DNA from 4 places in the Enterobacter sp. B79-1 genome. Region 2 is predicted to be linked to each of the others. Evidence: predicted binding sites of a transcription regulator. Region 2 holds the regulator's gene; each other region holds the start of a gene.
The links. Region 2 encodes PurR, which represses purine synthesis genes. Its sites were predicted from a motif close to CANGCAAACGTTTGCNTG; they were not measured.
Positions count from the first base shown of each region.

Region 1: the regulator PurR is predicted to act here: its motif matches at 4,719-4,736, upstream of tusA (sulfurtransferase TusA).
Region 3: the regulator PurR is predicted to act here: its motif matches at 3,200-3,217, upstream of purM (phosphoribosylformylglycinamidine cyclo-ligase).
Region 4: the regulator PurR is predicted to act here: its motif matches at 3,541-3,558, upstream of glyA (serine hydroxymethyltransferase).

Region 1 covers NZ_JBYAZJ010000009.1:79,930-86,055, reverse strand. The annotation lists gene zntA (Zn(II)/Cd(II)/Pb(II) translocating P-type ATPase ZntA) at 1-1,341, shown strand, start outside; gene AC2T6E_RS20240 (TRAP transporter large permease) at 1,435-2,721, opposite strand; gene AC2T6E_RS20235 (TRAP transporter small permease) at 2,732-3,241, opposite strand; gene AC2T6E_RS20230 (TRAP transporter substrate-binding protein) at 3,254-4,225, opposite strand; gene tusA (sulfurtransferase TusA) at 4,417-4,659, opposite strand; gene AC2T6E_RS20220 (7-cyano-7-deazaguanine/7-aminomethyl-7-deazaguanine transporter) at 4,827-5,492, shown strand; gene AC2T6E_RS20215 (DcrB family lipoprotein) at 5,565-6,122, shown strand.
Region 2 covers NZ_JBYAZJ010000001.1:767,459-773,584, forward strand. The annotation lists gene rnt (ribonuclease T) at 1-531, shown strand, start outside; gene grxD (monothiol glutaredoxin 4) at 609-956, opposite strand; gene AC2T6E_RS03680 (C40 family peptidase) at 1,295-2,068, shown strand; gene sodB (superoxide dismutase [Fe]) at 2,192-2,773, shown strand; gene AC2T6E_RS03690 (MFS transporter) at 2,811-3,977, opposite strand; gene cydH (cytochrome bd-I oxidase subunit CydH) at 4,143-4,232, opposite strand; gene purR (HTH-type transcriptional repressor PurR) at 4,530-5,555, shown strand; gene punR (DNA-binding transcriptional activator PunR) at 5,572-6,126, opposite strand, start outside.
Region 3 covers NZ_JBYAZJ010000008.1:110,949-117,074, reverse strand. The annotation lists gene ppk1 (polyphosphate kinase 1) at 1-1,256, opposite strand, end outside; gene purN (phosphoribosylglycinamide formyltransferase) at 1,464-2,105, opposite strand; gene purM (phosphoribosylformylglycinamidine cyclo-ligase) at 2,102-3,139, opposite strand; gene AC2T6E_RS19345 (6-phospho-beta-glucosidase) at 3,406-4,836, shown strand; gene upp (uracil phosphoribosyltransferase) at 5,063-5,689, shown strand; gene uraA (uracil permease) at 5,773-6,126, shown strand, end outside.
Region 4 covers NZ_JBYAZJ010000008.1:185,149-191,274, reverse strand. The annotation lists gene qseG (two-component system QseEF-associated lipoprotein QseG) at 1-359, shown strand, start outside; gene glrR (two-component system response regulator GlrR) at 356-1,693, shown strand; gene glnB (nitrogen regulatory protein P-II) at 1,759-2,097, shown strand; gene hmpA (NO-inducible flavohemoprotein) at 2,179-3,369, opposite strand; gene glyA (serine hydroxymethyltransferase) at 3,675-4,928, shown strand; gene AC2T6E_RS19650 (DoxX family protein) at 4,982-5,404, opposite strand; gene AC2T6E_RS19645 (3-phenylpropionate MFS transporter) at 5,577-6,126, shown strand, end outside.

The DNA.
Region 1 (6,126 bases), on a different contig from region 2:
TTCGACGAGAGCGCCCTGACCGGGGAATCCATTCCGGTAGAACGCGCGGCAGGTGAAAAAGTGCCTGCTGGCGCCACCAGCGTCGACCGTCTGGTGCAGCTGACGGTCCTTTCCGAACCGGGCGACAGCGCCATCGACCGCATCCTCAGGCTGATAGAAGAAGCCGAGGAGCGCCGCGCGCCCGTCGAGCGTTTCATCGACCGTTTTAGCCGGATTTATACCCCTGCCATCATGCTGGTTGCCCTGCTGGTTACTATCGTGCCGCCGCTGTTCTTCGGCGCACCGTGGGAGGGCTGGATCTATAAAGGGCTGACGCTGCTGCTGATCGGCTGCCCGTGCGCGCTGGTGATCTCCACGCCTGCGGCGATTACCTCCGGGCTGGCAGCGGCGGCACGTCGCGGGGCGCTGATTAAGGGCGGCGCGGCGCTGGAGCAGCTGAGCCAGGTTCAGCATATCGCGTTCGATAAAACCGGCACGCTGACCGTCGGCAAGCCGCAGGTCACCGGCGTGTATACGCAGGATATCGGTGAAGATGAACTGCTTACGCTGGCCGCCGCCGTTGAGCAGGGTTCCACTCACCCGCTGGCGCAGGCGATTGTGCGTGAAGCGCAGTCGCGCGGGCTGGCAATTCCGACGGCAACGGCACAGCGGGCGCTGGTCGGGTCGGGGATTGAGGCCACCGTTGACGGTAAAAAGGTGCTGATTGTCGCGGCGGGCAAGTCTTCTCATCCAGAGGTTGAGGCGTTAGAACAGACCGGACAAACTGTCGTGACCCTCATGCAGGACGGCGTCGCGAAAGGGATGCTGGCGCTGCGCGACACCCTGCGCGATGACGCCAAAGAGGCCGTGGCGGCGCTGCATCAGCTTGGCGTACAGGGCGTGATCCTGACCGGCGATAATCCGCGCGCGGCGGCGGCAATTGCCGGTGAGCTGGGGCTGGAATTCAAGGCCGGATTGCTGCCCGCGGATAAAGTCCGCGCGGTCACGGAACTGAACGCCTTCGCCCCGCTGGCGATGGTCGGTGACGGCATTAACGATGCGCCTGCGATGAAGGCGGCAACCATCGGCATTGCGATGGGCAGCGGCACCGACGTGGCGCTGGAGACGGCGGATGCGGCGCTGACCCACAACCGCCTGACCGGGCTGGCGCAAATGATTAGCCTGGCGCGGGCGACGCGCGCCAACATCCGCCAGAACATCGGGATTGCGCTGGGGCTGAAGGGGATATTCCTCGTCACCACCCTGCTCGGCATGACCGGCCTGTGGCTGGCGGTGCTGGCGGATACGGGTGCAACGGTGCTGGTGACGGCAAACGCGCTGCGGCTTCTGCGCCGTCGGTAAAAACGCCCGGTGGCGGCTGCGCCTTACCGGGCCTACAACATCTCCGAACCGGAGGCCGGGTAAGGCGCAGCCGCCACCCGGCATAAAACGGCGTCACTGCATCCCTAACATCCTCGGCAGCCATAACGAAATCGCCGGGATGTACGTCACCATCCCCAGCACCACCAGCAGCATGCCGTAAAACGGCAGCATCGCCCGCACAACGTGCTCGATCTTCTGCTTGCTCACCGCGCTCGCTACGAACAGCACCGACCCAACCGGCGGGGTGATCAGCCCGATCCCCAGGTTCACCATCATGATCATCCCGAAATGCACCGGGTCGATCCCCAGCGAATTGGTCACCGGCAGCAGCACCGGGGTCAGGATCAGGATGATCGGCGCCATGTCCATCAGCGTGCCAATCAGCAGCAGCATGACGTTGAGGTACATCAGGATCACGTACTTGTTATCGGAGAGCGAGGTGAAGAACTCGGTGATGCGGGTCGGGAGCTGCATGTAGGTCATCACCGCGCCAAAGGCCGCCGCAAAACCAATCAAAATCATCACGATGGTGACGGTTTTCACCGTCCGGCACAGCAGCTTCGGCAGTTCGCTCCACTTATAATCGCGGTAGATGAACATGGTGACGAAGAACGCCCACAGGCAGGCCACGGCGGCGGATTCGGTTGCCGTGAAGATCCCGGACAATATCCCGCCGAGGATGATCACGACCGTCATCAGCCCCCACAGAGCATCGAGCAATATCTTCAGCGCCTGCTTAAACGGGATTTTCTCGCCTTTCGGGTAGCCGCGCTTATGGGCGAAGCCGAGGCAGAGGATCATCAGACATAACCCTAACAGCAGCCCCGGCAGCACGCCCGCGATAAACAGCGTGGCAATAGAAACCGTCCCGCCCGCGGCCAGCGAGTAAATGACCGAGTTGTGGCTCGGCGGGATCAGAATCGCCTGCACGGAACCGCTGGCCGTTACCGCCGCCGCATATTCCCGCGGGTAGCCCTTCTTCTCCATCTCCGGGATCATCACGCTGCCGATAGAGGCCGTATCCGCCACAGACGAGCCGGAAATTGCGCCGAAGAACGTTGAGGCGACAATGTTCACCAGCGACAGCCCGCCGCGAATAAAGCCGACAAACACGTAGGCGAAATTCACCAGCCGTCGGGCAATGCCCCCTTCCGCCATGATCGCCCCGGCAAGGATAAAGAACGGGATCGCCAGCAGGGTAAACTTGTTCACCCCGCTGGTGATTTGGATCATCAGCGCCTCCAGCGGCAGATCGATCCACAACGCCCCCGCCACGGCGCTTAACCCGACGGCGAAAGCCACCGGCATTCCCAGCGCCAGCAGAATGGCGAGGGTGAATAACAAAACGAATGCATCCATTGTTCACCCCTTAACTGTGGTTGCCGATAAGCACGACGGGACGGTTTTCCTGCGAGCCAAACAGCAGGCGTTCAATCACAAACAGGATCAGAATGGCCGACCCGACGGGCAGCGGCAGATAGCTTTCGCCAGAGGTCAGGAGCGGGAACTCCGCGACGGGCTGTTCCCAGAGGTCGACGCACAGCCAGAGGCTGTACCAGAACATCAGGGCGGAGATCAGCAGCATCAGCAGGTCGACCACGCGGGCGCAGAGGTTTTTCAGCATGTCGGGCAGACGGTCGGTGAGCATGTTGACCGCGATGTGCGACCCAGCGCGATACCCTACCGCTGCGCCAATAAAGGTAAAGGTCACCATGCAGATAATGGCGATCGGCTCCGGCCAGGATTCTCCGCGGTTAAGCACGTAGCGCGAGAAGATGCCAATCGGGATCACGATCGTCATCACCAGCAGCGAGATGCCCGCCACGGTCATGGCGAGCAGGTACAGACGGTCCATCCACTTCAGGTAGAGTTCGGACATACGTACTCCGTTTTACTGGACGTCAGCGATGGCTTTCATCAGATCCTGATGCTTGTCGCCATACTGGGCGCGCACCGGCTCTGTGGCTTTGATAAACACCGTTTTGTCGATGTCGTGGAACTGCACCCCACCCGCCTTCATTTTCGCCAGCGCCTGGTCGTTATAGGCCTGCCAGAGCTTGCGCTGCTCGAACTGCGCTTCGCGGGCCAGCGTCAGGACCTTTTGCTGCTCGTCGGCGCTGAGCTTGTCCCATTTCACTTTTGAGTAGAGGAGCATTTCCGGGGTGATAAAGTGGCCGCTGAGGGTGTAGTTTTTGGCGACCGGCATGTAGTTGTGGGCGATAAAGGTTGGCGGGTTGTTCTCCGCGCCGTCGATCACCCCGGTCTGCATGCCGCTGTAGACTTCGCTCACGCCCATCGCGACCGAGTTTGCCCCCATATCCTTCAGCGTGGCGAGCGCCACCGGGCTACCCTGCACGCGGATTTTTTTCCCTTTAAGATCTTCCGGTTTAACGATCGGCTCTTTGGTGATCAGGTTACGGGTGCCGGAATCCATCCAGCCGAGGAACACCAGCTTCGATTTCGGGTTCGCGGTCAGCTTGTCGCCAATCTGCTTGCCGATATCGCCGTCGATCACCTTGTGCATGTGGTCCTCATCGCGGAAGACGTACGGCAGCGTGAAGACTTCGATATCCGGCAGGATGGCGGCAACCGGCGCCATCGAGACGCGGATCATGTCGATGGCCCCCATCTGCGCCTGCTCAATCATCTGCTTTTCATCCCCGAGCACGCCGCCGGGGAAGACTTTGATCTCCAGCTTGCCGTCGGTTTGCTGCTTGAGTTTTTCACCCATGTGCTGAACCGCCACCACGTTCGGGTAGCCTTCGGGGTGTACATCGGCAGCTTTGATGGTTTGAGCAGAAGCGGTGCAGGCAAAAGCAGACAGACACAGCGCGGCCAGTAACGGCTTGAGGGTCGTTTTCATCGGGTCAACTCCAGGGTAGTGAGATAAGCGTTAAAACGGCGTTTTATTTTTATACGCTTAAAAATTAGACTACGGCTGGAAAAGCGGAGGTGAAGCGCCTCACAAAAGCGCGAAAATTTGAAACGATGGTTTAGAAAGGTTTTCTCCCTCTCCCCGTGGGAGAGGGTCGGGGTGAGGGCATCTTGCCGCAATTACCCCTTACGAATCACATACCGGTACGGCAGCGTTTCGGTCTGCTGCGCCACCAGCTCGTGCTCCATAAAGGTACAAAAGCCGGGAATGTCGCGGGTAGTGGCCGGATCGTCTGCGATGATCAGCAGCGTTTCACCGGTCTGCATAGTGCGCACGGTTTTGCGCACCATCATTACCGGCTCCGGGCAACGGAGGCCCTGGGCGTCAAGGGTGTGGTCTGGGCTGGAAAACAGGTCGGTCATGGTCTTCTCGATCAAAATAAAACGGCTGTAGTTTACGCCCGGTTGCCGCCAATGCAAACCAGGTTAACGGTTGCGTGAAAATTAGCCATTGCAAAGTCCCGTCAAAGCAGTATCATGCGGCGGTTTTTATTGGGTTCCCTCACCCCAACGTATAAAAAGGTCACAATATGACGCAGTTTTCTCAATCGCAGCGCGTAAAAGCGTTGTTCTGGCTTTCGCTTTTTCATCTGCTGGTGATCACCTCCAGCAACTATCTGGTGCAGCTCCCGATCTCCATTTTTGGTTTCCATACCACCTGGGGCGCGTTCAGTTTTCCGTTTATTTTCCTCGCCACCGATCTGACCGTGCGAATCTTTGGCGCACCGCTGGCGCGTCGCATTATTTTCGCGGTGATGCTCCCGGCGCTGTTCGTGTCGTATGTGATCTCTTCCCTGTTCTACATGGGAAGCTGGCAGGGCTTTGAGGCGCTGACGCACTTCAACCTCTTTGTCGCCCGTATCGCCGCCGCCAGCTTTATGGCCTACGCGCTGGGGCAGATCCTTGACGTTCACGTGTTTAACCGCCTGCGTCAAAATCACCGCTGGTGGATGGCGCCAACCGCCTCCACGCTGTTCGGAAACGTGAGCGATACGCTGGCCTTCTTCTTCATCGCCTTCTGGCGCAGCCCGGATGCGTTCATGGCCGAACACTGGATGGAAATCGCCCTGGTGGACTACTGCTTCAAGGTGCTTATCAGCATTGTGTTCTTCCTGCCGATGTACGGCGTGCTGCTGAATATGCTGCTGAAAAGGCTGGCAGATAAATCTGAAATCACCGCATTGCAGGCAGGTTAAAGGTTCGCTCTATCAGTTGTGATAAGATGAGCGAATGAGCCGCTATGGCCGTTTATCGAAAGGAAGAAGTCAATGCGCAATCTGGTTAAATATGTCGGGATTGGCCTGCTGGTTGTTGGCCTTGCAGCCTGTGATAACAGCGACACGAAAACGCCTGCACAGGGCGCGTCCGCAGAGAGCAACGCGACCGGGCAGCCGGTAAGCCTGCTGGACGGTAAACTCAGTTTCTCTCTGCCAGCGGATATGACCGATCAGAGCGGCAAGCTGGGTACCCAGGCGAACAACATGCACGTGTATTCCGACGCAACCGGTCAGAAAGCGGTCATTGTGATTGTGGGTGACGACACCACTGAAGAGCTAAGCGTGTTGTCCAAACGTCTGGAAGATCAGCAGCGTAGCCGCGACCCGCAGCTGCAGGTGGTAACCAATAAGTCTATCGAACTCAAAGGCCACACGCTGCAACAGCTGGACAGCATTATCTCTGCGAAAGGCCAGACCGCTTACTCTTCCGTGGTACTGGGTAAAGTTGATAACAAACTGCTGACCCTGCAAATCACGCTGCCTGCGGAAGACCAGCAGAAAGCGCAGACTACCGCAGAAAACATCATTAACACCCTCGTGATTCAGTAATCTT
Region 2 (6,126 bases):
CTGAAGATGGATGAACAGGGCTGGCTTACACCGGACACCACGCTGCATTTCCATGTTGAACCTTTCGAAGGAGCAAACCTGCAGCCAGAGGCGCTGGCCTTTAACGGTATCGATCCGAAAAACCCGTTACGTGGCGCGGTCAGCGAATATGACGCGCTGCACGCCATTTTTAAAATGGTGCGCAAAGGCATGAAAGAGAATGACTGTAGCCGCGCCATTATGGTGGCCCACAACGCGACGTTCGACCACAGCTTTACGATGGCCGCCGCAGAGCGCGCCTCGCTGAAACGCAACCCGTTCCATCCGTTTGTGACCTTTGACACCGCAGCGCTAAGCGGTCTGGCGCTGGGGCAAACGGTGCTGTCCAAAGCCTGCATCACGGCAGGGATTGAGTTTGACGGCACCCAGGCGCACTCGGCGCTCTACGATACAGAGCGAACGGCAGAACTGTTCTGTGAAATTGTTAACCGCTGGAAACGTCTGGGCGGCTGGCCGCTGCCAATGGATGATGAGGCCTATCGCCAATCGTAGGCCGGGTAAGCGCAGCGCCACCCGGCAAAAAAAAAGCGACCACACTAAGCGGGTCGCTTTTTTATTAACGCAGAAACTTACTCCGCGTCTGGTTCTTCCGTTTTGTACTTCGCCGCCGTCTCTTTGATCAACTGCTGCAGTTCGCCACGCTGATACATTTCAATCAGGATGTCGCAACCGCCCACCAGCTCACCGTCAACCCACAGCTGTGGGAAAGTCGGCCAGTTTGCGTATTTTGGCAGCTCAGCGCGGATGTCCGGGTTCTGCAGGATATCAACGTAAGCAAAACGCTCACCACAGGCAGATAACGCCTGAACCGCTTGCGCAGAGAAACCGCAGCTTGGCAGCTTCGGAGAACCTTTCATGTACAGGAGAATCGGGTTTTCAGCGATTTGTTGCTGAATTTTTTCAATAGTGGTGCTCATGTCTTGCTTCCTTTAACTTCTGTTACGGCATTAGTCTGACATTGTAGCGGTTCAGACAGACATCGGAAAATAACATTTTTGTCACGTCTTACTATTTTAACGGCTAACGCTAAAAGATGCATTGCAAATGACGTTTATCCCTGTTTGCCGTACGGTTTTGCTTAGGGAGTGAACAATAGTGCGACAGAACGATGAATTTTTTTGCACTTGCTAACGAAACATGATTTTAGAATGAAAAATGCTATTAACTTCTCGGGTTTTTATGGATTAGAATCGACAGGCTTTGTAAATCATACGCGGGTATTATTGATGGCCTGCATTAATCAGGGGACTGCCCAGTGGCGCGGATAAATAAAATCTCGATCACGCTCTGTGCTTTACTGTTTACATCACTCACTTTCACGCCAGCGGCGAACGCCTCTGAACAGGCGCGGCATTCTGCTGTACAAAAATCGCATCTGGTTAAGTCCACAGAACGTAAGAAAAAAACCACCAGCAAGACCGTAAAGAAAAAAACACCCACACCGACCAAAAAGACCGCCTCCAGCAAGACGAAAACATCCCCAACCCACACCGCACATTCTAGCCGACGTAAAGCCTCGCAAACGGCCGCCAACCTCGTGACAGAAAAATGCACTACGCGTAAAGGTCACAAAGCGAAGTGCACGAAAGTTACGAAACTAGCCGAAGTGCATAAAGTTCGTATGCAGAAAGCGCAAAAAACGGCGATGAATAAATTAATGGGGCAAATAGGTAAACCGTATCACTGGGGTGGCACTTCTCCGCGAACGGGTTTCGATTGCAGTGGCCTGGTCTATTACGCTTATAAAGACCTGGTGAAGTTCCGTATTCCGCGTACCGCTAATGAAATGTACCACCTGCGCGACGCCGCACCGGTCAATCGTGGTGAGCTGGAGAACGGTGACCTGGTGTTCTTCCGTACCCAGGGTCGCGGCACGGCTGACCATGTCGGGGTCTATGTCGGCAACGGAAAATTCATTCAGTCACCGCGTAGCGGCCAGGACATCCAGATTACCTCACTCAGTGAAGACTACTGGGTGCGTCATTACGTTGGCGCGCGCCGTGTGATGACGCCAAAAACCATTCGCTAACCCCTGCCCTGCCGCACGCGTGGCAGGGTAAGTTCCTCTTTTGCATACTCTTTCAATTTGCTATCCTTTCCCTGTTGTCTGTAGGGTTATTGACAACGTACAAATAAAATAAGGAGAGAAGCAATGTCGTTCGAATTACCTGCACTACCGTATGCAAAAGACGCCCTGGCACCACACATTTCTGCGGAAACGCTGGAGTACCATTACGGCAAACATCATCAAACCTATGTCACCAATCTGAACAACCTCATTAAAGGTACCGATTTCGAAGGCAAAACGCTGGAAGAGATCGTCCGTAGCTCAGAGGGTGGCGTGTTTAACAACGCGGCTCAGGTGTGGAACCACACCTTCTACTGGCACTGCCTGGCGCCAAATGCCGGTGGTGAACCTGACGGTGAACTGGCGAGCGCCATTAACGCCGCTTTTGGCAGCTTCGCGGACTTCAAAGCGAAGTTTACCGATGCGGCCATCAAAAACTTCGGTTCCGGCTGGACGTGGCTGGTCAAAGAAGCGGATGGCAAGCTGGCTATCGTTTCCACCTCTAATGCGGGCACCCCGCTGACTACCAGCGCTAAACCGCTGATGACCGTGGACGTATGGGAACACGCTTACTACATTGATTACCGTAACGCGCGTCCTAACTATCTGGAGCACTTCTGGGCACTGGCTAACTGGGACTTTGTGGCGAAGAACTTCGCCGCGTAAGAGACACGCAGAAGGGTTCGCCCTTCTGCGTTTTTGTTTATTCCGCCGCGCAGGCAGCTTCTGGCTGTTTACGACCGGACATCAGCACTAACAGCAGGCCGAGTGCGGCAATAATTGCGCCCATCACCGGCACAAAACTGTATCCCAGCCCACCGGAAATCACCGCCCCGCCCGCTGCAGCCCCCAGCGCATTACCCAAGTTAAACGCACCGATATTCACGGAAGAAGAGAGACCTGGCGCTTCATGGGCGACACGCATCACCCGCATCTGAAGCGGTGGTACCACGGCAAAGGTGGCAGCACCCCACACGACCATTGCGATCGCCGCACCCCATTCGTTGCGTGCCAGCCACGGGATCGCAATCATGATGACAATCAGCAGGGTTAAAAAGCCTTTCAGCGTACCGCTCACGGAGCGATCGGCCAGTTTTCCGCCCAGATAGTTACCGATAGAGAAGCCCACGCCTATCAGCACCAGCATCGCGGTAATAAAGATCGGCGTCGCGTGGGTAATATCGTGCAGCACCGGTGAAATATAGGTGTAGAGGGTAAACATCGCACCTGCCCCCAGCACCGTGGTCAGCAGCGCGGAAAGCACCTGAGGACGCATCAGCACCGACAGCTCTTTGCGCACGTCAGGACGTTCCCCGGCGCTCCCCTTCGGTAAGGAGAAGAACAGCGCCACCATCGCCACCACGCCCAGCCCTGCTGTCGCCAGGAAAGACATTCGCCAGCCAATGACTTCACCCAGCCAGGTGGCCGCAGGCACACCGCCTATGTTGGCGATCGTCAGCCCCATAAACATGGTCGCCACCGCGCTGGCCTGCTTGTGCTTCGGAACCACGCTTGCCGCAACAACCGAGCCCAGACCGAAAAATGCGCCATGATTCAGGCTGGTCAGAATACGCGACAGCATCAGAGTGGTGTAATCCGGCGCAATCGCGGAGAGCACGTTGCCCAGCGTAAAGATCGCCATCAAAAATATCAGCGCATTGCGACGCGCGCGGTGCGACAGCAGCAGCGTCATCAGCGGGGCCCCGACCATCACGCCGATGGCATAGGCGCTGATTAACATCCCGGCCGCAGGAATAGAGACGTCTACACCGCGTGCGATAACAGGCAGTAACCCCATCGGGGAAAATTCAGTGGTGCCGATCCCAAAGGCGCCAATCGCCAGGGCCAGCAGAGGAAAATTGATTTTCATGAGTCAACTCCGGATGCCGTGTCATCACGCGACACAGAACTAAGAAGTCAAAAGCATGACATCAATCACAAAATTTGAGAAGTTAACATTTTGGCAAAAGATTTTTGCCGGAGAGGTAACAATAGGAAGAAAATGAGGAGGGAGAGGACTCTCCCCCCGCGTAAATCAGTGCAGCGCAGCCGTCAAACCACCGGCAACAATCAATGCCAGCACGATAAAGGTGGTCACCAGCGAAAACTTCAGATCGGAACTCATCAATTTTTCTCCTTTTAATCACCCCACGAAAAGTGAGCTTGCTCATTTTTACACAGTTTACGTCAAAAATCTTCCTGGATTTAAACTGATATCCACTTTAGCTCTTCCCCTTTTCATCAAGATAGGACAAAATTCCACGCTAAATTTATTAGCGTACCGGCCATTGACCCCCTCCTGACGTCCTGTGTCGTTTTCCCGGCGTGTCGCAACTCAAGATTGCGTAATAAGGGTGAGAGAAGGCAAACGTTTACCTTCAAGTTTTTCAGGAGGTTAGGATATGGTCTGGAGTGACATTGAATGGCAACAATAAAAGACGTAGCAAAACGCGCAAACGTTTCCACTACAACCGTATCACATGTAATTAACAAAACCCGCTTCGTCGCGGAAGAGACGCGCAACGCCGTCTGGGCGGCGATCAAGGAGTTACATTACTCCCCAAGTGCGGTTGCGCGCAGCCTGAAGGTGAATCACACCAAGTCGATTGGCTTGCTGGCGACCAGCAGTGAAGCGGCCTATTTTGCCGAAATCATCGAAGCCGTTGAGAAAAACTGCTTCCAGAAAGGCTATACGCTGATTCTGGGCAACGCGTGGAACAGCATTGAGAAGCAGCGCGCCTACCTGTCGATGATGGCGCAAAAGCGCGTCGATGGCCTGCTGGTAATGTGTTCCGAGTACCCAGAGTCCGTACTGTCCATGCTGGAAGAGTACCGCCACATCCCGATGGTGGTGATGGACTGGGGCGAAGCGCGCGCGGACTTCACCGATTCCGTTATCGATAATGCCTTTGAAGGCGGCTATATGGCCGGTCGTTATCTGATCGAACGCGGTCACCGTGAGATTGGCGTGATCCCGGGTCCGCTGGAGCGCAACACCGGTGCGGGCCGTCTGGCCGGGTTTATGAAGGCAATGGAAGAGGCGCTCATCACCGTGCCGGAAAACTGGATTGTCCAGGGCGACTTTGAGCCGGAATCCGGTTACCGCGCAATGCAGCAGATTGTCTCCCAACCGCATCGCCCGACGGCTGTTTTCTGTGGCGGCGATATTATGGCGATGGGCGCACTCTGCGCCGCCGACGAGCTGGGCCTGCGGGTGCCGCAGGATATTTCCGTGATCGGGTATGACAACGTGCGTAACGCGCGCTTCTTCACCCCGGCGCTGACCACCATTCACCAGCCAAAAGACTCGCTGGGCGAAACGGCTTTCAACATGCTGATGGACAGGATCGTCAACAAGCGTGAAGAATCCCAGTCGATTGAAGTTCACCCACGCCTCATCGAGCGCCGCTCCGTGGCGGACGGTCCGTTCCGCGACTATCGCCGTTAATCGCTTACGGAGCCAGTTATGCTGGCTCCCGTAGCCACTCCCGATTCAACGTTTCACTGTCTCCCAGATAATCCAGAAGCCAGGCCATCGCAGGCGATACGTCGTTTTGCTGCCAGGTCAGACAGCAGGCCGCATCCGGGAACGGATTTTCCAGCGTCAGCGCTGTCCACTCTCCGGTATCGATGCGCGGACGCGCGAAGTGAACGGGCACCATCGCCACGCACAGCCCCGCAGAAAGACAGGTTGCCGACGATTCCCAGTCAGGGGCCACCACGCGGCGCTGGTTGTCCAGGAGCCAGGTGATGCGCTTGGGCAGCGAGCGCGAGGTATCTTCCAGCACCAGCGACGGCCAGTTGCGCAGCGTGTCATCGCTGAGAGGGCCTTCCATTGCCGCCAGCGGATGATCGCTGGCGACAACGCAGGTCCAGCTCAGCATCCCCATATCGCGAAATGCATAGCGTCCCCCAACGGGGATCGCCTGCGTTGCACCAATCGCCATCTCCACCCTGCCATCCGCCAGCGCATCCCAGACGCCGTTGAACACCTCCTGGGAGACCCGCAGTTCGACATC
Region 3 (6,126 bases), on a different contig from region 2:
GCTTCCGTCAGACGACGCGCCCAGTGGATGTTCGCCTCTTCGTCAAATCGTGCCTGCAGCTCGACCACGACCGTCACTTTCTTGCCGTTGTGCGCCGCGTGGATCATCGCGTCAATGATGCGGGAATCTTTTGCTACGCGGTAAATGTTGATTTTGATCGCCAGCACGTTCGGGTCGAACGACGCCTGACGCAGCAGTTCCAGCACGTGTTCAAAGGTGTGGTACGGATAGTAAAGCAGGACATCGCGCTCGCGGATGGCGTCGAATCCGTTACGGAATTTATCGAACCAAAGATGGCGCAGGCGCGGCAGTGGTTTGTTCACCAGATTGGCTTTGCCGACGTTCGGGAAGCCAATAAAGTCTTTAAAGTTGTGGTAGCGCCCGCCGGGAATGATCGAGTCGTAGCGGGAGATGGTCAGCTTCTCGCGCAGCATTTCGACCATCGCGTCCGGCATGTCGCGCTGATAGACGAAGCGGACCGGCTCGGCCGTCAGACGTTGCTTGAGGCTCGAGGACATCAGCTCCATCAGGCTGGCTTCCATCTCGTGCACCAGGTCATATTCGGCGTCGCGGGTCATCTTCATGGAATAGGCATTTAACGCATCGTAATCGAAGAAACCTTTGAAGATGTCGTCCAGGCAGTAGCGCAGGATGTTATCCAGCAGGATCATCGGCTTGCGACGGCGCGGGGTTTCCGGCGGCAGGTTCACAAAGCGCGGGACCTTATCGGACGGGATCTCCAGCAGCGCGTAGCTGATATTCTCACCGCGAATAATTTCGACCGCCAGATAGGTGTAATCGTCCTTCAGGAACTGGACCAGATCGGTTTCGCGGTTAATCAGAATAGGGGTGATGTGCTGGCGCAGATAGTGTTTAAAGTAGTGGCGCAGCCAGGTCTGTTGGTTGGCGGAGAGCTGGCGTTCGTTAATCAGGAAGATTTGGTTGCGCGCCATTTCCAGCAGCAGCTCGTTGTAGAGGCCATCAAATTCCTGATCGGCTTTCATAACGCGAGACTGGATTTTTCCAAGCAGATGGCGCGAGTGGGAATTTAACCCCTGCTCTTCGCTGATGATGATCCGCCGCTTCAGTTCGGCAAAGCGAACCTTGTAGAACTCATCCAGGTTGTTGGAATAAATGCCCAAAAAACGCATACGCTCGATCAGCGGGTTACTTTTGTCTGCCGCTTCCTGGAGTACACGCTCGTTGAATGCTAACCAGCTTAGCTCTTTCTCGATATATAACTTTTCCTGACCCATTACAGCTCACACTCCAGTTCAATCACAGGACGTGGTAAATCCGTCTCGTCCTTATTATGGCGAGCATTTCCACGATATGTCCAACAGTGCCAGAAAAGTATGACAGTTATTTTTTTTGTTGGGGAATTTAGAGGGTTGGAGAAGGGAATATCGGGTAATGCAATGTACAGGTCGGGTAAGCACAGCAGCGCCACCCGACATAACAAACTACTCTTCGGCCGCATAACCCTGCGGGGGTAACTTCACGCCGTCCAGCCAGGCTGCGCCGTCGCGCATCTCCAGACGCCCCTCAACAAACCAGCTTACCACCAGCGGATAAATGGCATGTTCCTGGGTCTGTACGCGTTCGGTCACGTCGTCTTCGCTGTCGCCGTCAAAGACCGGCACTTTTGCCTGCAGGATCACCGGGCCGCCGTCCAGTTCGTCGGTCACGAAATGGACAGAGGTGCCGTGCTCCTCGTCACCGTTTTCCAGCACCTGACGATGGGTGTGCAGGCCGGGATATTTCGGCAGAAGAGAAGGGTGAATATTCAGCAGACGTCCGGCGAAGTGTTCGACAAATGCCGGGCTCAGGATACGCATGTAACCCGCCAGCACCACCACGTCCGGCGCGTAGGCATCGATCTCCTGCACCAGTTCGCGGTCAAAGGCCTCACGCCCGGCGAACTGGCTGGCTTCCAGCGCGTGCGCGGGAATGTTCGCTTCCCGCGCGCGCTCAAGGCCGAACGCGTCGGCCTTGTTGCTGAAGACTGCCCGAATGGTGCCATTGATTTTCTTCTGTTTGCAGGCGTCTATGATTGCCTGCAAATTGCTTCCGTTGCCGGAAATGAGCACCACGATGTTTTTCATTCAATGACCACACGCTGTTCGGAATCGGAAGCTTTAATCGTACCGATTTTCCACGCGTTTTCACCTTTTTCAGTCAGCAGCTTAACGGCTTTATCCGCTTCGCTTGCTGGCAGGGCGATAACCATACCCACGCCGCAGTTAAAGGTGCGGTACATTTCGTGAGAGCTCACGTTGCCTGCGGTCTGCAGCCAGTTGAAGACGGCTGGCCACTGCCATGAGGATTCGTCGATCACCGCCTGGGTGTTGTCCGGCAGAACGCGCGGGATGTTTTCCCAGAAGCCGCCGCCGGTCAGGTGAGCAATGGCGTGAACGTCGACGCTCTCGATCAGTTCCAGCACGTTTTTCACATAGATGCGGGTCGGTGCCAGCAGATGGTCAGCCAGCGGTTTACCGTCCAGCTCGGTGGTCAGCGGGTCGCAGCCGCTCACTTCGAGGATTTTACGTACCAGGGAATAACCGTTTGAGTGCGGACCGCTGGAGGCCAGCGCGATCAGCACATCGCCGTCGGCCACTTTGCTGCCGTCGATAATTTCTGATTTTTCTACTACGCCGACGCAGAAGCCTGCGACGTCATAATCTTCACCGTGGTACATGCCCGGCATTTCCGCGGTTTCGCCGCCGACCAGCGCACAGCCGGACTGCAGGCAGCCTTCGGCGATACCGCTAATCACGCTGGCTGCGGTGTCCACATCCAGTTTGCCGGTCGCGTAGTAATCGAGGAAGAACAGCGGCTCTGCGCCCTGTACCACCAGATCGTTCACGCACATCGCGACCAGATCGATACCGATCGTGTCGTGACGTTTTAAATCCATCGCCAGGCGCAGTTTGGTGCCTACGCCGTCAGTACCCGAGACCAGAACAGGTTCACGATATTTTTGCGGCAGTGCGCACAGCGCGCCGAAGCCACCCAGGCCACCCATCACTTCCGGGCGGCGGGTTTTCTTCACCACACCTTTGATTCGGTCAACCAGCGCATTACCTGCGTCAATATCAACACCGGCATCTTTGTAGCTGAGAGAAGTTTTGTTGGTCACGGCTTAAATCCCCACGCGATTGCATAGCTAGTAAGAAAAATCGGCGCAATTCTAACAGTCCAGGCAAACGTTTGCGAGCCTATTCTGGACGTGGGGATCTTTTTTTCTGTCTGTCCCGTGGATGCAGCCAAACTTGACTCTGTTCACGAAAATGAAACCGGTTTCTGAGAACTGCTTGCAACGGGTATTCCCTTTGCACATCATCGAACTGAAACCGGTTTCTGTAATTGTTTTTGCAGAAAATAACGCAGAATGAGGGAAAGCAAATGTCAGGATTTAAAGCAGGTTTTCTGTGGGGTGGGGCCGTAGCGGCGCACCAGCTCGAAGGCGGCTGGAAAGAGGGCGGCAAGGGCGTGAGCGTGGCCGATGTGATGACCGCAGGCGCGCACGGCGTGCCGCGTGAAATCACCAACGGCGTGCTGGACGGGAAAAATTACCCTAACCACGAAGCCATCGATTTCTACCATCGCTATAAAGAAGACATCAAACTCTTTGCCGAGATGGGGTTCAAATGTTTCCGCACCTCTATCGCCTGGACGCGGATCTTCCCGAAAGGGGACGAGCTTGAGCCTAACGAGGCAGGCCTGAAATTCTATGACGATCTGTTCGACGAGTGCCTGAAGCACGGCATTGAACCGGTGATTACGCTTTCTCACTTCGAGATGCCTTTCCATCTGGTCACCGAATACGGCGGCTGGCGCAACCGTAAGCTGATCGACTTCTTTGTTCGCTTCGCAAAAGTGGTTTTCCAGCGCTACCAGCATAAGGTGAAGTACTGGATGACCTTTAACGAGATCAACAACCAGGCTAACTTCCACGAAGACTTTGCGCCGTTTACCAACTCCGGGCTGAAGTACGCGCCGGGTGAAGACCGAGAGCCGGTGATGTTCCAGGCCGCGCACTATGAGCTGGTGGCCAGCGCCCTGGCGGTGAAGGCGGGACGCGAGATTAACCCGTCGCTGCAGATCGGCTGCATGATTGCCATGTGTCCTATCTATCCGCTGACCTGCGCGCCGGACGACATGATGATGGCGATGAACGCCATGCACCGCCGCTACTGGTTCACCGACGTGCACGTGCGCGGCAGGTACCCGCAGCATCTGCTCAACTACTTCGAGCGTCGCGGCTTTGCACTGGATATCACCGAAGAAGATAAAGCGGCGCTGACGCAGGGCTGCGTGGACTACATCGGGTTCAGCTACTACATGTCCTTCGCCACCAAGGCGACGGCGGACAACCCGCAGCTGGACTACGACGAGAGCAAAAGCCTGGTCTCTAACCCGTACGTGCAGAAATCCGACTGGGGCTGGCAGATTGACCCGGTGGGGCTGCGCTACTCCCTGAACTGGTTCTGGGATCACTATCAGCTGCCGCTGTTTATCGTTGAAAACGGCTTTGGCGCGATCGACGTGCAGGAGAGCGACGGCACCGTAAACGATCAGTACCGTATTGATTACCTCGCCGCGCATATCAGCGAGATGAAAAAAGCGGTGGTGGAAGACGGCGTGGATCTGATGGGCTACACCCCGTGGGGCTGTATCGACCTGGTGTCTGCCGGAACGGGCGAAATGAAAAAACGCTACGGCTTTATCTTTGTCGATAAAGATAACGAAGGGAACGGCACGCTGAACCGCAGTAAGAAAAAGTCGTTCGACTGGTATAAGCAGGTGATTGCGAGCAACGGCGAGCAGCTATAATTGCCCGGTGGCGCTGCGCTTACCGGGCCTACGGGACGTGTAGGCCGGGTAAGCGTTAGCGCCACCCGGCAGAACCCCGCACCCAAGCCGGAGTTTCGCCTCCGGTTTTTTTGTCTCTAAATCACTTTGCTTGATGTACGTCAAGCAAGATGGGTATGGCGCAATCCGAAAAAAGCGGTATAATCCCGCGATTTTTTTGCGGATGCCACCTCAGAGGAGAAAGAGAATGAAGATTGTGGAAGTGAAACACCCACTCGTTAAACACAAGTTGGGCCTGATGCGTGAGCATGACATCAGCACGAAGCGTTTTCGCGAACTGGCTTCTGAAGTGGGCAGCCTGCTGACCTACGAAGCGACCTCCGATCTGGAAACGGAAAAAGTGACCATCGAAGGCTGGAACGGCCCGGTACAGGTTGAGCAGATCAAAGGTAAGAAAATTACCGTGGTGCCAATCCTGCGTGCCGGTCTCGGCATGATGGAAGGCGTGCTGGAGCACGTGCCAAGCGCGCGTATCAGCGTGGTGGGGATCTATCGTAACGAAGAAACCCTTGAGCCGGTTCCTTACTTCCAGAAGCTGGTGTCTAACATCGACGAGCGTATGGCGCTGGTGGTTGACCCAATGCTGGCAACCGGCGGTTCTATGATTGCCACCATCGACCTGCTGAAAAATGCGGGCTGTAACAGCATTAAGGTGCTGGTGCTGGTCGCGGCGCCGGAAGGGATCGCAGCGCTGGAGAAAGCGCACCCGGACGTTGAGCTGTATACCGCCTCTGTCGACCAGGGGCTGAACGAGCACGGGTACATCATCCCGGGCCTCGGCGATGCCGGCGATAAGATCTTTGGTACGAAATAATCGAATAACGATAAATAAGCCGACTTTGATAGTCGGCTTTTTTTTGAATAAAACACCAACAATACTACACAGAGGAAAACACTATGACGCGCCGTGCTATCGGGGTGAGTGAAAGACCGCCGCTTTTACAGACTATCCCGCTTAGTTTGCAGCACCTGTTTGCCATGTTTGGCGCAACCGTGCTGGTGCCAATCCTGTTCCACATTAACCCGGCTACCGTGTTGCTGTTCAACGGCGTTGGGACGCTGCTGTACCTCTTTATCTGTAAAGGCAAAATCCCGGCGTATCTCGGGTCGAGCTTTGCCTTTATTTCGCCGGTGCTATTGTTGCTGCCGTTGGGTTATGAGGTCGCGCTCGGCGGCTTTATCATGTGTGGCGTGCTCTTCTGCCTGGTCTCCTTCATCGTGAAGAAAGCGGGTACCGGCTGGCTGGACGTG
Region 4 (6,126 bases), on a different contig from region 2:
GCCGCACGAATATCACGCGTCTGGACGCGTTCAGCGCCAACATTCCTGCGCAGGTGCGGCCGATATATCAACTCTGGCGGGACGGCCAGGCATTACAGCTTCAGCTGTCTGAAGAGCGTTCCCGCTACAGCAAATTACAGCAGTCAACGGACGGCGAGCTTGATACGCTTCGCCAGCAGCAGAATTATCTGCGCACCCAGCTTGAGACCACCACGCGCAAGCTTGAAAATCTGACCGATATTGAAAGGCAACTGTCGACGCGTAAACCCGCAGGCAGCTATTTGCCGGATTCGTCGAAAGGAAATTCTGCCGCGTCGCCGGACGGTGACGCGCAGAAAGAAGAGGATGTGAAGCCATGACAAGCCGTAAACCTGCCCATCTCTTACTGGTCGATGACGATCCTGGGCTGTTAAAGCTGCTGGGAATGCGCCTGGTCAGTGAAGGCTACAGCGTTGTGACGGCGGAAAGCGGGCAGGAGGGGCTGAAAGTGCTCAGCCGCGAGAAAATTGATCTGGTGATCAGCGATCTGCGGATGGACGAAATGGATGGCCTGCAGCTTTTTGCAGAGATTCAAAAGCAGCAGCCCGGCATGCCGGTTATCATCTTGACCGCCCACGGCTCGATCCCGGATGCGGTCGCGGCAACTCAGCAAGGGGTGTTCAGCTTCCTCACTAAACCGGTGGACAAAGACGCGCTTTATAAAGCCATCGACAGCGCGCTGGAGCATGCCGCGCCTTCTGGTGATGATGCCTGGCGCGAGTCCATCGTGACGCGAAGCCCTGTCATGCTGCGTCTGCTTGAGCAGGCGCGAATGGTGGCGCAATCTGACGTCAGCGTTTTGATCAACGGCCAGAGCGGTACCGGGAAAGAGATCCTGGCGCAGGCGATCCACAACGCCAGCCCGCGCGCTAAAAATGCCTTTATCGCCATTAACTGCGGTGCGCTTCCGGAGCAACTGCTCGAGTCTGAACTCTTTGGTCACGCGCGCGGCGCCTTCACCGGCGCGGTGAGCAGCCGGGAAGGGTTGTTCCAGGCGGCGGAAGGCGGCACGCTGTTCCTCGACGAGATTGGCGATATGCCTGCGCCGTTGCAGGTGAAACTGCTGCGCGTGTTGCAGGAGAGAAAGGTGCGTCCGCTCGGCAGCAACCGCGATATCGACATCAACGTGCGTATTATTTCCGCCACCCACCGGGATCTGCCAAAAGTGATGGCGCGCAATGAGTTTCGTGAAGATCTCTACTACCGCCTGAACGTGGTGAACCTGAAAATTCCTGCGCTGGCCGAGCGTGCGGAAGATATCCCACTGCTGGCAAACCATCTGCTGCGCCAGTCCGCGGATCGCCATAAACCCTTCGTGCGCGCGTTTTCCACGGATGCAATGAAAAGGCTAATGACCGCCGGGTGGCCTGGCAACGTGCGCCAGTTGGTCAACGTGATTGAGCAGTGCGTGGCGCTGACGTCGTCGCCCGTTATCAGCGACGCGCTGGTGGAGCAGGCGCTGGAAGGGGAAAATACGGCGTTGCCGACCTTTGCCGAAGCGCGTAACCAGTTCGAACTGAACTACCTGCGCAAACTGCTGCAGATTACGAAGGGTAACGTGACCCACGCGGCGCGCATGGCCGGACGCAACCGCACCGAGTTCTACAAGCTGCTGTCGCGCCACGAGCTGGAAGCAAACGATTTTAAAGAGTAATGCCGTATGGTACTGTGAGCAATCGATTACGAGGCAGCTTACAGGCATGAGTTTAAGGACCCACCATGAAAAAGATTGATGCGATTATTAAACCTTTCAAACTGGATGATGTACGTGAAGCGCTGGCGGAAGTTGGCATCACCGGGATGACAGTAACGGAAGTGAAAGGTTTTGGTCGTCAGAAGGGCCACACCGAGCTTTACCGTGGCGCGGAGTACATGGTCGACTTTCTGCCGAAAGTGAAAATTGAAATCGTGGTCAGCGACGATATCGTCGATACCTGCGTGGATACCATCATTCGTACCGCGCAGACGGGCAAAATTGGCGACGGGAAAATCTTCGTCTTTGACGTGGTGCGCGTGATCCGTATCCGTACCGGTGAAGAAGACGACGCTGCGATTTAACAGCGCCAACGGTTTTGTAGGCCGGGTAAGGCGCAGCCGCCACCCGGCGAAAAAAAGCCCCTCGAACGAGGGGCTTTTTCATTACAGCACCTTATGCGGCCCGAAACATTCGTAATGAATGTTGTCTTTGTTCACGCCCAGCTCAACCAGCTGCTTCGCAGCATACTGCATAAACGCCACCGGCCCACAGACGTAAAACTGCATGTCCGGTGCGCTAAACGCCCCTTCATGCTGGCTTAAATTCATCAGACCTTCGCTGTCGAAGCGTGAGGCCTGGCGGTCTGCGTCCGTTGGCAGGCGATACCAGGTGTGCGCGGTGAAGCGCGGCAGGGACGCCCCGAGCGTTTTCACTTCATCCGCAAAGGCGTGAACGTCGCCGTTCTCTGCGGCGTGGAACCAGTTTACCTGCGCGTCGTGGTTTGCCTTTGCCAGCGTATCGAGCATCGCCAGCATTGGCGTTTGACCGACACCCGCAGAGATCAGCGTCACTGGCGTATTGCCGTCAACGGCCATAAAGAAATCACCCGCCGGCGCGGCCAGATGAACTACATCGCCCACGCTGGCTTCGTTGTGCAGCCAGGTTGAGACCTGACCGCCATCTTCGCGTTTCACCGCAATGCGGTAGCCTTTGCCGTTTGGCTTGCGGGTGAGGGAATACTGGCGAATTTCCTGATGCGGGAAGCTTTCAGGCTTCAGCCACACGCCCAGATACTGGCCCGGTTGATATTCGGCCACAGGTTTACCGTCCACCGGCTCAAATTCAAAGCTGGTAATCAATGCACTGCGTGGGGTTTTCTCGACGATGCGGAACGGGCGCGTGCCTTCCCAGCCGCCGTTCTTGCTGGCGTTTTCGCGGTAGATTTGCGCTTCACGGTTGATAAATACGTTTGCCAGCACACCGTAGGCTTTACCCCACGCGTCCAGCACTTCCTGGCCCGGGCTGAACATTTCGTCCAGCGTGGCCAGCAGGTGGCCGCCCACGATGTTGTACTGCTCAGGCTGGATCTGGAAGCTGGTATGTTTCTGCGCAATCTTTTCTACCGCAGGCAGCAGTGCCGCAAGGTTTTCGATATTGCTGGCGTAGGCTGCGATGGCGTTAAACAACGCTTCACGCTGGTCGCCATTGCGCTGGTTGCTCATGTTGAAAATTTCTTTGAGCTCCGGGTTGTGCGAAAACATGCGATCGTAGAAATGCGCGGTGAGTTTAGGGCCGGTTTCCACTAGCAGGGGAATGGTGGACTTAACGGTAGCGATGGTTTGAGCGTCGAGCATGAGCGCGTCCTTCTGATGTTATATTTAATGATGTATTTTAAATGCATCTTATAAAAAATAACCCTGCGTTGTAAATGGTTCTTTGCAAGATGAAAAATATGCATCACAAACCTGAAAAGAAATCCGTTGAAAATGATGAGAGCTTTATTCCTCAAACCCTTGCGCGGCGTGGAGGTAAACGTTTGCGTAAAATCGTTTGTCAAGACCTGTTATCGCAGAACTATTCAGTTATACTGTTGCCCGTCGTCCAACGGGACTGCCTTTTCAGGCCAAAATTTACTTGTTAGCTGAGTCAGGAGATGCGGATGTTAAAGCGTGAAATGAACATTGCCGATTATGATGCCGAACTGTGGCAGGCTATGGAGCAGGAAAAAGTACGTCAGGAAGAGCACATCGAACTGATCGCCTCCGAAAACTACACCAGCCCGCGCGTGATGCAGGCGCAGGGTTCTCAGCTGACCAACAAATACGCTGAAGGTTATCCGGGCAAGCGCTACTACGGCGGTTGCGAGTACGTTGATATCGTTGAGCAACTGGCGATTGACCGTGCGAAAGAACTCTTTGGCGCAGACTACGCGAACGTGCAGCCGCACTCAGGCTCTCAGGCTAACTTCGCGGTCTACACCGCGCTGCTGCAGCCGGGCGATACCGTTCTGGGTATGAACCTGGCGCAGGGCGGCCACCTGACTCACGGCTCCCCGGTTAACTTCTCCGGCAAACTGTACAACATCATCCCTTACGGTATTGATGAGTCCGGTAAAATTGACTACGAAGACATGGCTAAGCAGGCCAAAGAGCACAAACCGAAGATGATCATCGGTGGCTTCTCTGCTTACTCCGGTATCGTTGACTGGGCAAAAATGCGTGAAATCGCAGACAGCATCGGTGCTTACCTGTTCGTGGATATGGCGCACGTTGCGGGTCTGATCGCGGCAGGCGTTTACCCGAACCCGGTTCCACACGCTCACGTTGTGACCACCACCACCCACAAAACCCTGGCGGGTCCACGCGGTGGCCTGATCCTGGCGAAAGGCGGTGACGAAGATCTGTATAAGAAACTGAACTCTGCCGTGTTCCCAAGCGCGCAGGGCGGCCCGCTGATGCACGTTATCGCCGCAAAAGCGGTAGCGTTGAAAGAAGCGATGGAGCCAGAGTTCAAGGTTTACCAGCAGCAGGTTGCTAAGAACGCTAAAGCGATGGTGGAAGTGTTCCTGAGCCGTGGCTACAAAGTGGTGTCTGGCGGTACTGAAAACCACCTGTTCCTGCTGGATCTGGTTGATAAGAACCTGACCGGTAAAGAAGCTGACGCCGCCCTGGGCCGCGCCAACATCACCGTGAACAAAAACAGCGTGCCAAACGATCCGAAGAGCCCGTTCGTGACCTCCGGTATCCGTATCGGTTCTCCGGCAGTGACTCGCCGCGGCTTCAAAGAAGCGGAAGTGAAAGAGCTGGCGGGCTGGATGTGTGACGTTCTGGACAACATCAATGACGAAGCGGTTATCGAGCGCGTTAAAGGTAAAGTTCTGGATATCTGCGCACGCTTCCCGGTATACGCATAATCCCTCTGCTTTGCAGAAATAAAAAAGGCCGCGCTTGCGGCCTTTTTTATGGGCTAACGTCGGTCGAGAGATATGGCCCCCGGTCCCACAATCGCCAGCAAAATAAACGCACCAGCAATACTCACATTCTTATAGAAGTTAATCATGTTCGGCACAACCGCATCACCGGCCATATCCCAGTAATGGTGGCCTATCACCGCCGTTCCCAGCGTATAAAAGACAAAGAGCACCGCGATGGGGCGGGTGAAAAAGCCCAGCACGATCAGAATTGCCGCGGGGACCTCCATCACCACCGCAATAATCGCGGCAAGCATAGGCATGGGGGCGCCGAGCGACGTCATATACTGAACGGTGCCGCTAAACCCCGTGAGTTTGGGATAGCCAAAAATAATAAACAGGACAACGATAGCAATACGGGCAATCAAAAGCAGGAAAGAACGTGAGGAGCCGAAATCGAAATAACGTAAGCTGTTCATGGCAAACGACCTCTTCAGGCGATGTTCTTTAAACGTAATACAATTTTGCCGCTCTCGCCATACGCCGACCGGCTGTCCATGATGTTAATTTATCGTTAATTTATAGCGCGCTAACGACTTGCTAAAGTGCAGGATAAACGCCAGACTATCGCCTCCATTTCGGGAGGGATTCATGGTCTTGCATTCCACGCGCTGGCTGGCGCTCAGCTATTTCACCTACTTCTTTAGCTACGGTATTTTTCTGCCTTTCTGGAGCGTCTGGCTCAAGGGAATCGGCCTCACCCCTGAGTCCATCGGCGTTCTGCTTGGCGCAGGACTGGTGGCGCGTTTCCTGGGCAGTCTGCTGATTGCGCCGCGCGTCAGCGATCCCTCCTTACTGATCAAGGCCGTGCGCATACTTGCGCTGCTCACGCTGGTCTTTGTCGCCTGCTTCTGGGTGAGTCAGCAGTTTGCCTGGCTGATGGTGGTCATGGTTGGCTTTAACCTGTTCTTCTCACCGCTGGTGCCGCTGACGGATGCCCTGGCGAACACCTGGCAAAAGCAGATCACCATGGACTATGGCCGCGTGCGTCTCTGGGGATCGATTGCGTTCGTGATCGGCTCGGCGCTGGTGGGTAAGCTGGTCAGCCTGTACGACTATCACGCCATCCTTGCGTTACTGAGCGTGGGTATTGCCTCCATGCTGCTGGGGATGTTGTTGCGTCCGTCGGTAATGCCGCAGG